2 regions of the Mesorhizobium sp. WSM4312 genome follow, and region 2 is predicted to be linked to the other one. Evidence: predicted binding sites of a transcription regulator. Region 2 holds the regulator's gene; the other holds the start of a gene.

Region 1 (7,813 bases), on a different contig from region 2:
GCTCGTCGAGAATGTAGAGCGTCTTGCCTGTCGCCTTGCGCGACAGTTCCTTGGCGAGCTTGATGCGCTGCGCCTCGCCGCCGGACAACGTCGTCGCCTGCTGGCCGATATGGATGTAGCCGAGGCCGACCTGCTTCAGCGTATCGAGCTTGTCGCGCACGCCCGGCACGGCGGCGAAGAAGTCGACGCCTTCCTCGACGGTCATGTCGAGCACGTCGGCGATCGACTTGCCCTTGAACAGGACGTCGAGCGTCTCCCTGTTGTAGCGCTTGCCGTGGCAGACGTCGCAGGTGACGTAGACGTCAGGCAAAAAGTGCATCTCGATCTTGATGACGCCGTCGCCCTGGCAGGCCTCGCAGCGGCCACCCTTGACGTTGAACGAGAAGCGTCCCGGCTGGTAGCCGCGCGCCTTGGCCTCGGGCAGGCCGGCGAACCAGTCGCGGATCGGCGTGAAGGCGCCGGTATAGGTGGCGGGGTTCGAACGCGGGGTCCGTCCAATGGGCGACTGGTCGATGTCGATGACCTTGTCGAGGAATTCCAGGCCCTCGATGCGGTCATGCTCGGCCGGATGCTCGCGCGAGCCCATGATGCGGCGCGAGGCTGCCTTGAACAGCGTCTCGATCAGGAAGGTCGACTTGCCGCCGCCCGATACGCCGGTGACGGCGGTGAAGGTGCCGAGCGGGATTTCGGCAGTGACGTTCTTCAGATTGTTGCCGCGCGCGCCGACGATTTTCAGGCGCCGGTTCTTTTTCGCCTCGCGCCGGACCCCGGGGGTGGCTACTTCAAGCGCGCCCGACAGGTATTTGCCGGTGATCGAGTTGGGATTGGCCATCACTTGCTGCGGCGTGCCCTGGGCGATGATCTCGCCGCCATGGATGCCGGCGGCCGGACCCATGTCGACGACATAGTCGGCATGCAGGATGGCATCCTCGTCATGTTCGACGACGATGACAGTGTTGCCGATGTCGCGAAGGTGCTTGAGCGTATCGAGCAGGCGCGTGTTGTCGCGCTGGTGCAGGCCGATCGACGGCTCGTCCAGCACGTAAAGCACGCCGGTGAGCCCCGAGCCGATCTGCGACGCTAAGCGGATGCGCTGGCTCTCGCCGCCCGACAGCGTGCCCGAATTGCGCGACAATGTCAGATAATCGAGCCCGACATCGTTGAGGAAGCGCAGCCGCTCGCGGATTTCCTTCAGCACGCGCACAGCGATCTCGTTCTGCTTGTCGTTGAGCTGCGCAGGCAGGTCGGTGAACCATTTGTCGGCGTTGCGGATCGACTGTTCCGTGACTTCGCCGATGTGCTTGCCGCCGATCTTAACCGCCAGCGCTTCCGGCTTCAGCCGATAACCTTTGCAGACGGGGCAGGGCGTCGCCGACATGAAGCGCTCGATCTCCTCGCGCATCCAGGCGGATTCGGTTTCCTTCCAGCGCCGTTCGAGATTGGGGATGACGCCTTCGAAGGTCTTGGTCGTCTTGTAGGAGCGCAGGCCGTCATCATACTGGAAGGTGACTTCACGCTCGCCGGTGCCGCGCAGGATCGCGTCCTGGGCCTCGCCGCTCAAATCCTTGAACTTGTCGCCGAGCTTGAAGCCGTAGGCCTTGCCTAAGGCCTCGAGCGTCTGCACGTAATAGGGCGAGGTCGACTTCGCCCATGGGCTGACGGCGCCGTCGCGCAGCGACACGTTTTCGTCGGGCACGACGAGATTGGGGTCGATGGCGCGCTGGCTGCCGAGACCGTCGCAGGTCGGGCAGGCGCCGAACGGGTTGTTGAACGAGAACAGCCGCGGCTCGATTTCGGGAATGGTGAAGCCGGACACTGGGCAGGCGAATTTTTCCGAGAACAGGATGCGCTCATGCGTCTCGTTCTTCGATTTGTTGACCGAATCCTCGCCGGTCTGGCTGGAATCGAGCGGCCTGTCGGCGAACTCGGCCACCGCCAGCCCCTCGGCGAGCTTCAGCGCCGTCTCGATGGAGTCGGCAAGACGCGTGGCCAGATCGCCGCGTACGACGATACGGTCGACGACGACGTCGATGTCGTGCTTGTATTTCTTATCGAGCGTCGGAACATCGGATATCTCATAGAAGACACCGTCGACCTTGACGCGCTGAAAACCCTTCTTCTGCAGCTCCAGCAGTTCCTTGCGGTACTCGCCCTTGCGGCCGCGCACGATCGGCGCCAGCAGGAACAGGCGCGTGCCTTCCTCCAGCGCCAGCACCCGGTCGACCATCTGGCTGACCGTCTGGCTCTCGATCGGCAGGCCGGTGGCCGGCGAATAAGGTACGCCGACACGCGCGAACAGCAGGCGCATATAGTCGTAGATCTCGGTGACGGTGCCGACCGTCGAGCGCGGGTTCTTCGAGGTAGTCTTCTGCTCGATCGAGATGGCAGGCGACAGGCCGTCGATCTGGTCGACGTCGGGCTTCTGCATCATCTCGAGGAATTGCCGGGCATAGGCCGACAGGCTCTCGACATAGCGGCGCTGGCCTTCGGCATAGATGGTGTCGAAGGCCAGCGACGATTTGCCGGAACCAGACAGGCCGGTCATGACGATCAGGCTGTCACGCGGCAGGTCGAGATCGACATTCTTCAGATTGTGTTCGCGCGCCCCGCGAATGGAAAGGAATTTATGGTCGGCCATCGCCGGTCGCCGCCTCAGATCTGGAATTCGTGGGATTGGCGGGATTGTCCCAGCCATCCCCTATGTAGGTGTTTTTGCCGCCACGTCGAGAGACGCCACAATTCCCGACAGAAGTCGTTTAACCGTCTTTCTCGCGAAGGGGCAAGCAGAAAGAACAAAGGCCGAACACGCTCCTGACAAAGCTGTGTAGAAACCTGACCTGTACGTAACCTCCCGGCGATCACAATTTTCCGTAACCGGCTATTGAAGGTTGACGTGGCCGGCTCACGGGGGCAGTCTCCCGGGGTCAGCGAAGCCGGCCGTCTTTCGATGGCCTCGCCGCCCCAAGGCGGCCTGCGAGACGCCGCAGGCATTTGCGATTTGCGCTTCGCTACGACAATGTCGCAACGGACACAGGAGCGGAGCATGACGCCACCGGACAGTCCCCAAGGGCTCCACACCTCGTTGGAGCCGCGGCAGGCATAAGTGTCAGGGTTTAGCGTTTGCGCCACCCGACAAACCGTGACTTGCCGTATCCCCAAAATCAGAGACCGCTAGTCGGATCGTCGGCTGACGCCGCGTAGCATCCGAAATCAAACGCCGGCAGTACACTCCCGGCAAAATTTGGATTTGAGATCCAGAAAAGCCCCGTCCGTTTGCCTAGGGCACGGCGGGGCTGTTCTTTTGACGACATGGCTGCACCGGCCCCAGCGGAGGGCTGCTCACCTCGGCGGCTTAAACCCGCCCGTGGCCATATCGACCGTGATGGTGCCGGAAATCCTGACATCGGTATCGCCGATTTTGAACGTGCCGTTGCCGTTGCTGGGGAACGCATCGTCGGGTTCCGGCCGGGGACCCGGCTTGGCGATGCGATAATCACCGTTCACACCGGGCAGTGCGCGTTTCTGTGCCTGCGGTGCGCTGTCGCCGGCGAGGGCCATACCGCTCGCAAGGCTGGCAAAAGTGAGCACCGCTGCGACCATGAGGCGATGCGACGTCCTGGGCGAATGAGTGTCGATCATCCCGGGATTATAGGGACCAGCCGCTCCCGGAACCAGAGCGGTGTCGTCAAATCATCGACAGCGGGCAGAAATCCGAGCTGGTTCACGCCGCCTTTTTGCGCGTGTCGAAGACATGGTCGACAATGCCCCATGCCTGGGCCTCGCGGGCGGTCATGAAATGGTCGCGGTCGAGCGTGCGTTCGACCTCCTCATAGCTGCGGCCGCAATGCTGGGCGTAGAGTTCGGCCATATGGCGTTTGGTCTTGCCGATCCGCTCGGCATGGCGCTGGATGTCGGAAGCCTGGCCCTGGAAGCCGCCCAGCGGCTGATGCAGCAGAATGGTGGCGTTGGGCAGCGCGATGCGGCGCCCCGGCGTGCCCGCCATCAGCAGGAACGAACCCATCGAGGCGGCAAACCCCATGCACACGGTCGATACCGGGCAACTGACATACTGCATCGTGTCGTAGATGGCGAACCCGCTGGTCACCACGCCGCCCGGCGAGTTGATGTAGAGCGATATCTCCTTGTCGGGATTGTCCGACTCCAATGACAAAAGCTGCGCGCAGACCAGCGCCGAGACGTCGTCGTTGATCTCGCCATTGATGAAGATGATCCGCTCGCGCAGCAGCCGCGAGAAAATGTCGAAGGCGCGTTCGCCGCGGCTCGATTGCTCGATCACCATCGGCACCAGACTGGCAAGACCGCTCATTTTTCCTCTCCGATTTCCGTGTTCAGGCTGCAAGCAGCAGGGTGTTCGGTATGTTCGCGGCGACAGGCTTTGCGCGCCCGTCCAATCCAAGCGAGAGCCGGCAGCCGGCGCCCGCCGTGGCGACGGCGGGCATCGCTTTCCCTGCAAAACCGTCATGGACGATGCGCAGATGCGTGCCGCCGGAAACGGTGCGGGCGAGTGTGAAGGTAACGACACTGTCGAGCGGATCCCCGGCGTCGCCCGGCTGCTCTCGCCAGGAATAGCGCAGCAGGCGCTCCGGCTCGGCGTCGAGGATTTCGCATTCGATGGCAGCTTCGGTCCCGGCGAAGGCAAAACGATTGCCGATTTCCGGCCTGATGTCGTTCGGCATCATCCATGCGGCGAGCAATTCCGGCACGGTCAGCGCCCGCCACACTTTTTCCGGCGGTTCGGCAAGGTCGTATTCGAACTCGAGCACATCCGGGGAGGCTTCGCCCTGGGTCTTGGCGTTCATCGATCCCAAATCCTTCATTGATCCATGTCCTTCAAAACCGTCTTGAGCCTTTCGATGCGCTCCGGCCAGAAGGTCCGGTAGCGTTCGATCCAGGAGAGCAAGGGGGCGAGCCCCTGCGGATCGGCACGATAGTAGGCGTTGCGTCCGGCCCGCCGCTCGACCACGAGGCCGGCGCCGCGCAGCACCGCCAGATGCTGCGACACTGCCGGCTGCGACACCGTCAGGCCGCTGCGCAATTCGGACACGCTCATTTCAGCTGCGGCGAGGCGCTCGAAGACGGCGCGGCGCGTCGGGTCAGCCAAAGCGCGGAAAATCTCTGCTTCGATCATGACAAAAGCATAAGTCGATACTTATTGATTTGGCAAGCGCTGTTTTGAAACCCATATGTCAGGCTCAGGCACTGTTGCCATTCCTTGACAATCAGCGGCAGTGCATATAGGAACGAAAAGGGAACAAAAACCTTGTGGGAAAAGCCAGCCTTAGCAGGCGGCTGACGTCCGCAGCCTGTAAGGTGCTGCGACAAAAATTTGTTTCGGATGAGCGCGGAGAAAAATCATGGCGGGTAGCGTCAATAAGGTCATTCTGGTCGGCAATCTCGGCGCGGACCCTGAAATCCGCCGCCTGAACTCTGGCGAGCCGGTCGTCAACATCCGTATCGCCACGTCGGAAAGCTGGCGCGACAAGAATTCCGGCGAGCGCAAGGAAAAGACCGAGTGGCACAATGTCGTCATCTTCAATGAGGGCATCGCCAAGGTGGCCGAGCAGTATCTGAAGAAGGGCATGAAGGTCTATGTCGAGGGCCAGCTGCAGACGCGCAAATGGCAGGACCAGACCGGCGCCGACAAGTACACGACGGAAGTCGTGCTGCAGCGATTCCGTGGGGAACTGCAGATGCTCGACGGGCGCCAGGGTGAGGGCGGCCAGGTCGGCGGTTATTCCGGCGGCGGCAGCAGCCGCGGTTCCGATTTCGGCCAGTCCAGCCCGAACGAAAGCTTCAACCGTGGCGGCGGCGCCCCCAGGGGCGGCGGTGGCGGCGGTTCGTCGCGCGAACTGGACGACGAGATCCCGTTCTGATCGAAAGCAACATCAGACGGCTGACGTCGCGTGATCGATGCCCCGAGGGTCCTGCATGGACTTTCGGGGTTTTGCATTGTTGATTTGGCCTGATAGCAGGCGCGGCCAAAGGACTGAAAGGACAAAGCGGTGAAGGCACGGATAAAATGGGTCGAAGAGCGCACCTTCGTCGGCGAGTCCGGCAGCGGCCACAAGCTGGTGCTGGGAACGGCACCCGGCCCTGAAGGCAAGACGCCGGGCCCGAGCCCGATGGAACTGGTGCTGATCGGCACCGGCGGCTGCTCGGCCTATGATGTCGTGCATATACTGGAAAAGGGTCGCGAGGCGGTTGAGGACTGCGTCGTCGAACTCGACGCCGATCGCGCCGAGACCGACCCGAAGGTGTTCACCCGCATCCACATGCATTTCATCGTCAAGGGCCGCGCGCTGTCGCCCGACAAGGTTCAGCGGGCGATCAATCTTTCGATCGAAAAATACTGCTCGGCCTCCGCCATGATGGCCAAGACGGCCACGATCACGCATGATTTCGAAGTCGTCGACACCACCGCAAAGTAGGGCAGTAGGGCAGTAGGGCAGTAGGGCAGTAGGGCAGTAGGGCAGTAGGGCAGTAGGGCAGTAGGGCAGTAGGGCAGTAGGGACTGCCGTTCACCCCGCCATCAGCGCCTTGATGCCGTCGGCCACGAATTGCACGGCCAGTGCGGCCAGGATGACGCCGAGCAGGCGGGTCAGGATCGAGCGGCCGGTCTGGCCGAGGATGCGGTCGATGCGTTCCGACAGCACGAACACCAGATAGGTGATGGCGAGGCAGACGAGGATGATGCCGACAAGTGCTGCCTGCGCGGCAAAGCCCTGAAACGAGCCGGAGAGCAGCACCGTCGCCGAAATCGCGCCGGGGCCGGCGATCAGCGGGATCGCCAGCGGGAAGGCGGCGATGTTGTGGATCATGTCCTTGGTGATGGCGACGTCGCCGATCTTCTCCTTGCGGTCCTGTCGCCGCTCGAAGACCATCTCGAAGGCGATGAAGAACAGCAGGAAACCGCCGGCGACGCGGAAGGCCGGCAGCGTGATGCCGAACACCGACAGGATCGAGGCGCCGGCCACCGCGAACAGCGCCATCACCAGGAAGCCGATGACCGAGGCGCGGACCGACACCTGCTGGCGCTCCTCGCGGTTCATGCCGCGCGTCACGGCGAGGAACAGTGGCGCCAGGCCGGGCGGATCGATGGTCACGAGAATGGTGACGAAGGCATTGAACAGGCTGTCGAAACTCGGCATCGCTGACCCTCCCGCCGGGCCGAGCCCGTACCATGCCATTGGTAGAGCAAAGCCTGGTCGGTGGAAACTGTCAGGACCGCGAAACCACGGCTCTCGACGGGTCAGCCGGCAGCGCCGCAATAGGCCTCGAGGCGATAACCATCCGGGTCGATAACAAAGGCGGCGTAATAATTGTCGCCGTAGTCGGCGCGCGGGCCCGGCGCGCCATTGTCGCTGCCGTCTTCGCGCAAGGCAGCGGCATGGAAGGCATCGACGCTGTCGCGTGTCGGCGCGGCGAAGCAGAAATGCAGGCCTGATTTTTCGTTCGCCGGAACCGGCCGCGCTGCCTCGTTGACCCATAGCGCGACGCTTTCGGCGCCATAGCCGAGCGAACCCGGTGACTGGCTGAGGCAGGTGTAGCCGAGCGGCTTCAGCGCTGCGTCATAGAAGCGCTTGGAGGTGTTGGCGTCGCGAACACCGATCGAGATATGATCGAACATCGTTTTCTCCATTGTTACAAAGTGTTGCTGGTTCAGGCTGTTGCGACGCGCCGCGCCAGGAACTCAACCTCCAGCCGCCATGTCGCGCCATTGTCGTGCGAGCGCTCGCCGCGCCAGCGGAAGGAATTTTCGGTGATCCGCGAAAAGCTCCAGCGCACCGAGGAA
Region 2 (7,813 bases):
GGAAGCGGCGCTCGATCGAGATGTAGAGCGGGCAAAGGCGCTGATGACGGGGCATATCGGCTACACGCTGCATGTCTATGTCCACAGCGAAGACAACGGCGCCAACACTTACACCGCGCGCGCCGGCAGCCTGAAAGCGGTTTCCGGATGATGCTTCCGCCGCGTCCGGATCCACGTGGCCGTGCCGACCCTGAACTCACGATCGTTGGCGTTTTGGTTTCGTTTCGTTCTGCCGGAAATGGAGCGATACACCGCTCAAATCCGCCCCGTGGACGCCTCCCAGATACCTGATGCCAAACGGCATTCAGGCTAGGCCACAGGCCATTAACCGAAACGATTTCAATGCGTGCACCGGCAGGGAAACGATTGATCGCGAGCCTCTGCCCCGGTCAAAAAATTTCAGGCGCGTTAACAAATTCATTAAACTTTAAACAGTTGCGGAACACAACTGGAACAGATAGTGTTTGTTCTGGGTTTGTTTTTCGATTCTGATTCAAATCCGTCGTTCAACGCCTCGGGGGGCCGCCATGCTGACACGCAAGCAACATGAACTGCTGATGTTCATTCATGAACGGCTCAAGGAAAGCGGCATTCCGCCGTCCTTCGACGAAATGAAGGAAGCGCTCGATCTCGCCTCCAAGTCGGGCATCCATCGCCTGATCACGGCACTGGAGGAACGCGGCTTCATCCGCCGGCTGCCCAACCGGGCGCGGGCACTGGAAGTGCTGCGGCTGCCGGATTCGATCGCGCCCGGCCTTAACGCGGCAAAGAAATTCTCGCCAAGCGTCATCCAGGGCAGCCTCGGCCAGGGCGGTCTTGGCCGCCAGATCAAGCCGGCGCAGTCGCGTTTGCCTGCGGCCGGCAATGATGACGATGCGGTTTCCGCCGTGTCGATCCCAGTGATGGGCCGCATCGCCGCCGGTGTGCCGATCGATGCCATCCAGCACCAGACGCATTCGATCTCGGTGCCGCCGGACATGATCATGGGTGGCGAGCACTATGCGCTGGAGGTCAAGGGCGACTCGATGATCGACGCCGGCATCTTCGACGGCGACACGGTCATCATCCGCAACGCCGACACGGCGAGCCCGGGCGAGATCGTCGTGGCGCTAGTCGACGAGGAGGAAGCAACCCTGAAACGGTTCCGCCGCAAGGGCGCCTCGATCGCCCTTGAAGCCGCCAACCCGGCCTACGAGACGCGCATTTTCGGGCCAGACAGGGTCAAGGTGCAGGGCAAGCTTGTCGGGCTGATCCGGCGTTACTGAGCAGGAGCGGCCGTCTTTTCGGGTTTTTGATAGGGCGCCAGCCCCCTCGCCTCACGCGAAAATTTTCGCTGCTCGTGCCAAGGCCGATACGGCCCGTCCACCGCGAAGCTGACGGTTGGCGGGCCAGTTGCCGATTGGCGGTCGAAGAACACGGCGGCACTGCCTTTGCGGGCAAGTTGCCGTTTGGTGACGACAAGAACCAGCGGATTGTGGCAGGCATCATAGCCCGTCGCGTCATTGACGACGATCAGGTCGGCGAAACCGCAGGCTTTCCAGGTATCCTTGCGGTCTTCGACATGCGCGATGATCGCACCCGACGGGTGCCGTGCAAGACAGACGCCATCCGTGCAGTAGAACGGTGCTCCCGGCGGCAGATTGACGGCATCGGCAATGTCGAATTGCCCGTCCGCCCTGTCGAACATCTCCGGCACGACGATGGTTTCGGACACCAGCGCGCGTTTCCAATTGTCGACGGTGAACTCGTTCGGGCGAGCCCGGCTGACCGCGAGTTCTCCACCGCCGATCGGCAGCGCCACCAACCGCGCATCTTCGGAAATCAGCACATCCGGGGTGCGCGTATCCGATACTGTCAGCAGGCCGGCAAGCGCGAATGGCACTGCCGCGAGCCGCAGCCAGGTCGTCGCCATCGTCGCGATGACCAGGGCGATGGTCACCAGCAGCACGGATCGCTGCGAAATCAGCCCGACCGCATCGACCGGGGAGCGTTCCGATATCCACGCCGATATGGCGATCATTGCGGTCAGGCCCTTGCCCATCACGTAAAGGAAGGGGCCGTCGGCACCAAAGGGCATCGCAAGAGAACTGAGAACAGCGAAAGGCATGACAATCAGTGACACGATCGGCATGACGGCCAGATTGGCGAACAGGCTGAGCGGCGACACACGCTGGAAATGCCAGATGGCAAACAGCGCCGTGGCGCAGCCGGCGATGATGGAGGTCATCGCCAGCCCGCCCGTCGCCAGCAGGAATTTTCGCGTGAGAAAACCCGGCAGAGTTCGCTTTGGCGGTGGCGGTCTTGCTTTTCCCGCATGGTGATCCGCCCAGCCGGCATAGGCGCCGACCAGCGCGGCGGTCGCAGCGAACGACATCTGGAAGCTTGGGCCGACGACCTCATGCGGCGACACCACAATGACGGCGATCGCCGAGATGGCGAGGTTGCGCATGGTCAGTGCCGCGCGATCGAACAGGACGGCAACAAGCATCACCGCCAGCATGATGAAGCTGCGTTCGGCGGCAACGACGACACCGGAAATGACGAGATAGGCGGCGATCGAGAACAGGGCGGCGGCGGCCGCATATTTCTTCACCGGCCGACGCGCGGAAAAGTCCGGAAACAGCGCAAAGGCACCGCGCAGCAGCCCCATAATGGTGCCGGCGACCAGCGCCATATGCAGCCCGGAAATGGAGATGATGTGATAGATGCCGGTGCGCCGCATCGCCTCGTTGATTTCATCGGGAATGCCGGCCCGCACACCGACGATCAGCGCCGCCGCGATCTCACCCTCGGCACCGCCAACCCTGGCCCTGATGTGGTCGGCAATGGCTTCACGAGCATTTTCTATCCCGGAGAAAAGGCGGGCCGTGAGCGGCACCTCGTCGTCCGTGGCTGAGACAAGCTTTGGATTGCCGAGAAAGAAGCCGCTGCCGCCAATACCGGCGAAATAGCTGTCGAAGGAGAAATCGTAGCTGTCCGGCCGCACCGGGCCGGTCGGCGGCAACAGTTTGGCGTAGCCGGTGACCATGGAGCCGGCGGTCATTTCCGCCGGGATATCCCGCGCCGAAAGCCTGACCCTTTCCGGCGCATAGCGCAGTTTCGGCCGTGCGGTCGACGTCACGTCGATGGTCAGCCGGATGCGGCCGGTCTCCATCCGGTCGAGCGAAACGACGCGGCCGGTCACTTGCGTCGAGATTTCCGAACCCAGCATCTGGGTACCCGCCCGCCATGTCTCGACCTTGGCGACAAGCAGGCCAAGCGCGCACAACAATGCCGCCATGAAGCCCAGATGGGTTTTCGGCCAGGAGCGCGAAACAAGCGCACAGACCGCCATCAGCACGACGACCGCGACAGGCTTTGCAAAATCAGGCTCCGCCGCGAGCGAATAATAGCCGATCGCTCCAGCGGCCAGACAAACCGGCACCAGCAGGAAGGCGATGCCCCGGTCAAGCTCGAGCTCCGCTGCCGTCGCCGCACCATGGCGCAGGCGAGGCCAGGAAACCCGGGCGAGTCGCCGCCGGACACGCACAATCCGGCCTGAAGCAGGCGGCGGAAGTGTCGCCGGCATATCCGCCTGCGGCGGTTGACGATCGGAGCCCGGCACCAGAGGCGATAGCGGCTGCGAGACTGGCGGCGGAATCGCAAACAGGGACCGTTCGCTGACGCCAACACCAGCGTCCTCGCCCTGTTCCGAGCCCCGGCCTCGTCCAGCCATCGGGTCTGCCCCTTGCACCGCTGACGCCCTATGCTACATGAACGCGCGACGCGCGAAAGTCCGCGCAGCCGCACCCCGCTTCAGATGGTTTCCGAGAGTTTCATGTCCGACAAGGTCGTCACCCGTTTTGCCCCCTCGCCCACCGGCTATCTGCACATCGGCGGCGCGCGCACGGCGCTGTTCAACTGGCTCTATGCCAAACACACCGGCGGCACGATGCTGCTGCGCATCGAGGACACCGATCGCGAGCGTTCGACCGCCGCCGCGACGGCCGCCATCCTCGACGGCCTCACCTGGCTCGGCTTGACCTGGGACGGCGACGCGGTCTCGCAATTCGAGCGCGCGCCGCGCCACCGCGAGGTCGCCGAAGAACTCGTTCGCATGGGCAAGGCCTATTACAGCTACGAAACGCCGGCCGAGCTCGAAGCCATGCGCGAGGCAGCACGGGCCAAGGGCCTGCCGCCGCGCTACAACGGCCAGTGGCGCGACCGCGCCCCCTCGGAGGCGCCTGCGGGCGTCAAGGGCGCCATCCGCATCAAGGCGCCGACCGAAGGTGAGACGATCGTCCATGACCGCGTCCAGGGCGAGGTGCGCTTCCCCAACAAGGATCTCGACGACTTCATCATCCTGCGTTCGGACGGCAACCCGACCTATATGCATGCCGTCGTCGTCGACGATCATGACATGGGTGTCACGCACATCATCCGCGGCGACGACCACCTGACCAATGCCGCCCGCCAGACCGTGATCTACAACGCCATGGGCTGGGACGTGCCGTCTATGTCGCACATCCCGCTGATCCATGGCGCCGATGGCGCCAAGCTGTCGAAGCGCCATGGCGCGCTCGGCGTCGAAGCCTATCGGGCCATGGGCTACCTGCCGGAGGCACTGCTCAACTATCTGGCGCGACTGGGCTGGAGTCATGGCGATGACGAGATCATGTCGATCAAGGACATGATCTCCTGGTTCGATATCGGCGACGTCAACAAGGGCGCTGCCCGCTTCGATTTCGCCAAGCTGGAAGCCATCAACGGCGCGCATATGCGGCGCATGGCCGACGCGGAGCTGTTGGACATCTTCATCGCCACCCTGCCCTATCTCGAGGGCGGCCCGGCGATGGCCGCGCGCCTCAACGAACACAACAAGGCGCAGTTGCTGGCGGCGCTTCCGGGCCTGAAGGAGCGCGCCAAGACGCTGGTCGAACTCGTCGATGGCGCGGCCTATCTGTTCGCTACGCGCCCGCTGCCGGTCGACGAGAAGGCGGCCCTCCTGCTCAATGACGGTGCCCGCAAAATCCTGCGCGGCGCTCACGAAGCTTTGAATGGGCTGTCGAGCGACTGGACGGCGGCCGCGGCGGAAGCCGCGATCCGCGACTATGCGCTGGCCGGTGGCCACAAGCTTGGCGCCGTGGCCCAACCGTTGCGGGCCGCGCTGACCGGCAAAAGCACCTCGCCCGGCGTGTTCGACGTGCTTGCCGTGCTTGGGCGCGAGGAAAGCCTGGCGCGCATAGCGGATCAAATCGATTAGGAGCAAACTGGCCCAAGAAGATTGGCATTGAAAGGGGCGTTTCGCAGTGCAACATTAGGCCTTGGCCCAATCTGGCACGCACCTCCTAAAATGCGGTGGCGAATACGCGCATTGCGGTGATTTCGACGTGTCGCTCTGCAGAATTTGCCTTTGCCGGCATGAGGAAACAACAAGGAGTTTGCAATGACCGAAGCTGCGAAAAAACTGGATGTGGGCGGCGCGAACCAAGAGGCTATCGCAACGCTTCAATTCGCCGGCAAGACCCATGAATTCAAGGTGCGAAGCGGCTCCGTCGGACCCGACGTCATCGACATCGCCTCGCTCTACAGCACGACCGGCGCCTTCACCTACGACCCCGGCTTCACTTCGACGGCAAGTTGTGAGTCCGAGATCACCTTCATCGACGGCGATGCCGGTATTCTCCTGCACCGCGGCTATCCGATCGACCAGCTGGCCGAACACGGTGACTTCCTCGAAGTCTGCTACCTCCTGCTCTACGGTGAACTGCCGACAAAGGCGCAGAAGGACGATTTCGACTACCGCGTGACGCGCCACACCATGGTGCACGAGCAGATGTCGCGCTTCTTCACCGGCTTCCGCCGCGACGCGCACCCGATGGCCGTCATGTGCGGCGTGGTCGGCGCGCTGTCGGCCTTCTATCACGACTCCACCGACATCTCGGACCCGTACCAGCGCATGGTGGCGTCGATGCGTCTGATCGCCAAGATGCCGACGATCGCGGCCATGGCCTACAAGTATCACATCGGCCAGCCCTTCATTTACCCGAAGAACGATCTCGGTTTCGCGGCAAACTTCCTGCATATGTGCTTTGCCGTGCCGTGCGAGGAGTACAAGATCAACCCGGTGCTGGCGCGCGCCATGGAGCGCATATTCATCCTGCACGCCGATCACGAGCAGAATGCCTCGACCTCGACGGTTCGCCTCGCCGGCTCTTCGGGCGCCAACCCGTTCGCCTGCATCGCCGCCGGCATTGCATGCCTGTGGGGCCCGGCCCATGGTGGCGCCAATGAAGCGGCGCTGAACATGCTGGGCGAGATCGGCCATGTTGATCACATCCCGGAGTTCATCGCCCGCGCCAAGGACAAGGACGACCCGTTCCGGCTGATGGGCTTTGGCCACCGCGTCTACAAGAACTACGATCCTCGAGCGAAAATCATGCAGAAGACGGCGCACGAGGTGCTGGGCGAACTCGGCATCAAGGACGATCCGCTGCTCGACATCGCCATGGAACTGGAAAAGATCGCGCTGACCGATCCCTATTTCATCGAGAAGAAGCTCTATCCGAATGTCGACTTCTATTCCGGCATCACGCTGAAGGCCCTGGGCTTCCCCACCACGATGTTCACCGTGCTGTTCGCGGTCGCCCGCACCGTCGGCTGGATCGCGCAGTGGAAGGAGATGATCGAGGATCCGCGCCAGAAGATCGGCCGCCCGCGCCAGCTCTACACCGGTGCGCCGGAGCGCGACTACGTGCCGATCGCCAAGCGCTGACCGAAGCTGTCTAGATCATAAAAAAGGCGCCTCTCAGGGCGCCTTTTTTAGATGGCGCAGCACCACGCCCGCCGCGATCTCACCCGATGGCTTGTCCGTCGCCATGCGCCGCGCGATCTCGGCAAAGCCGTCCTTCTGCCAGGCGCGCATGCCGCTGTCGGCGAACAACGCTTCCAGTTGGCGAGCCAGATTGTTCGGCTTGACGTACTCGTTGTAGAACTCCGGGATAAGGGCGCGATCCGAGATGAGATTGGGCAGCAGCGCCGACCAGACCGAAACAAGATACGGCGCAACTGCACGGGCGACCGGATCGAGCCTGTAGGACGACACCATCGGCACACCAGCCAAAGCCAGTTCCAGCGATACGGTTCCCGATGCGATCAGCGCGGCGTCGGCCTTGCCGAAAGCCTGCCATTTGCGTTGCGGATCAACGATGATTTCGGGTTTTTCGTCCCAACGGTTGACCGAGGATTTGACGAGATCGGCGACATGCGGAACCGTCGGTAGCAGCAGTCGCAGCCGATTCCCGCGCGCGCGCAGCATCGACACGGTCTCGCCGAATGGTTCGATCAGCCGCCGTACCTCGCCGCGCCGCGAGCCCGGCAGGACGAGCAATGTCTTGATCCGGTCCTGGGTAAGATCGCGCGGCAAGGCCTGCGCCTTCTGGGCGGCAAGAACGCCCGCATCATGCGTCAGGCGATGCCCGACATAGGTGCCCGGCGGGCCGCCCAGCCGGTCGAGCTCCTTCACCTCGAACGGCAGGATGCAGAGGATGTGGTCGACATAGGGCTTCATCGCCACCGCCCTGCCCGGCCGCCAGGCCCAGACGCTCGGGCAGACATAGTGGATGATCGGTATCGACGGATTGGCCGCCCGCACCTTCCTGGCGACGCGCAAGGAAAAGTCCGGACTGTCGATGGTGACCAGGCAGTCCGGCTTTTCCTCGGCGATGGTTTTGGCCAGTTGACCGATCCGCCTGATGAGACGCGGCAGATCGCGCAGGACGGCACTGAAACCCATCAGCGCGATCTCACCGGCATCAAAGGGGGACACCAGGCC

Evidence for each region. Region 2 encodes LexA, which represses DNA repair genes until DNA is damaged. Its sites were predicted from a motif close to TGTTCNNNNTGTGTTCNG; they were not measured.
Region 1: the regulator LexA is predicted to act here: its motif matches at 2,789-2,806, upstream of uvrA (excinuclease ABC subunit UvrA).

What each region holds. Positions count from the first base shown of each region.
Region 1 is NZ_NSFU01000017.1:72,001-79,813, forward strand. It holds gene uvrA (excinuclease ABC subunit UvrA) at 1-2,638, opposite strand, end outside; gene CK228_RS26375 (hypothetical protein) at 3,340-3,639, opposite strand; gene CK228_RS26380 (ATP-dependent Clp protease proteolytic subunit) at 3,722-4,327, opposite strand; gene CK228_RS26385 (SRPBCC domain-containing protein) at 4,350-4,820, opposite strand; gene CK228_RS26390 (metalloregulator ArsR/SmtB family transcription factor) at 4,835-5,149, opposite strand; gene CK228_RS26395 (single-stranded DNA-binding protein) at 5,376-5,894, shown strand; gene CK228_RS26400 (OsmC family protein) at 6,024-6,449, shown strand; gene CK228_RS26405 (MarC family protein) at 6,540-7,169, opposite strand; gene CK228_RS26410 (VOC family protein) at 7,271-7,648, opposite strand; gene CK228_RS26415 (hypothetical protein) at 7,681-7,813, opposite strand, start outside.
Region 2 is NZ_NSFU01000010.1:237,327-245,139, forward strand. It holds gene CK228_RS18905 (GntR family transcriptional regulator) at 1-151, shown strand, start outside; gene lexA (transcriptional repressor LexA) at 528-1,265, shown strand; gene CK228_RS18915 (ComEC/Rec2 family competence protein) at 1,259-3,715, opposite strand; gene gltX (glutamate--tRNA ligase) at 3,818-5,242, shown strand; gene gltA (citrate synthase) at 5,426-6,754, shown strand; gene lpxB (lipid-A-disaccharide synthase) at 6,788-7,813, opposite strand, start outside.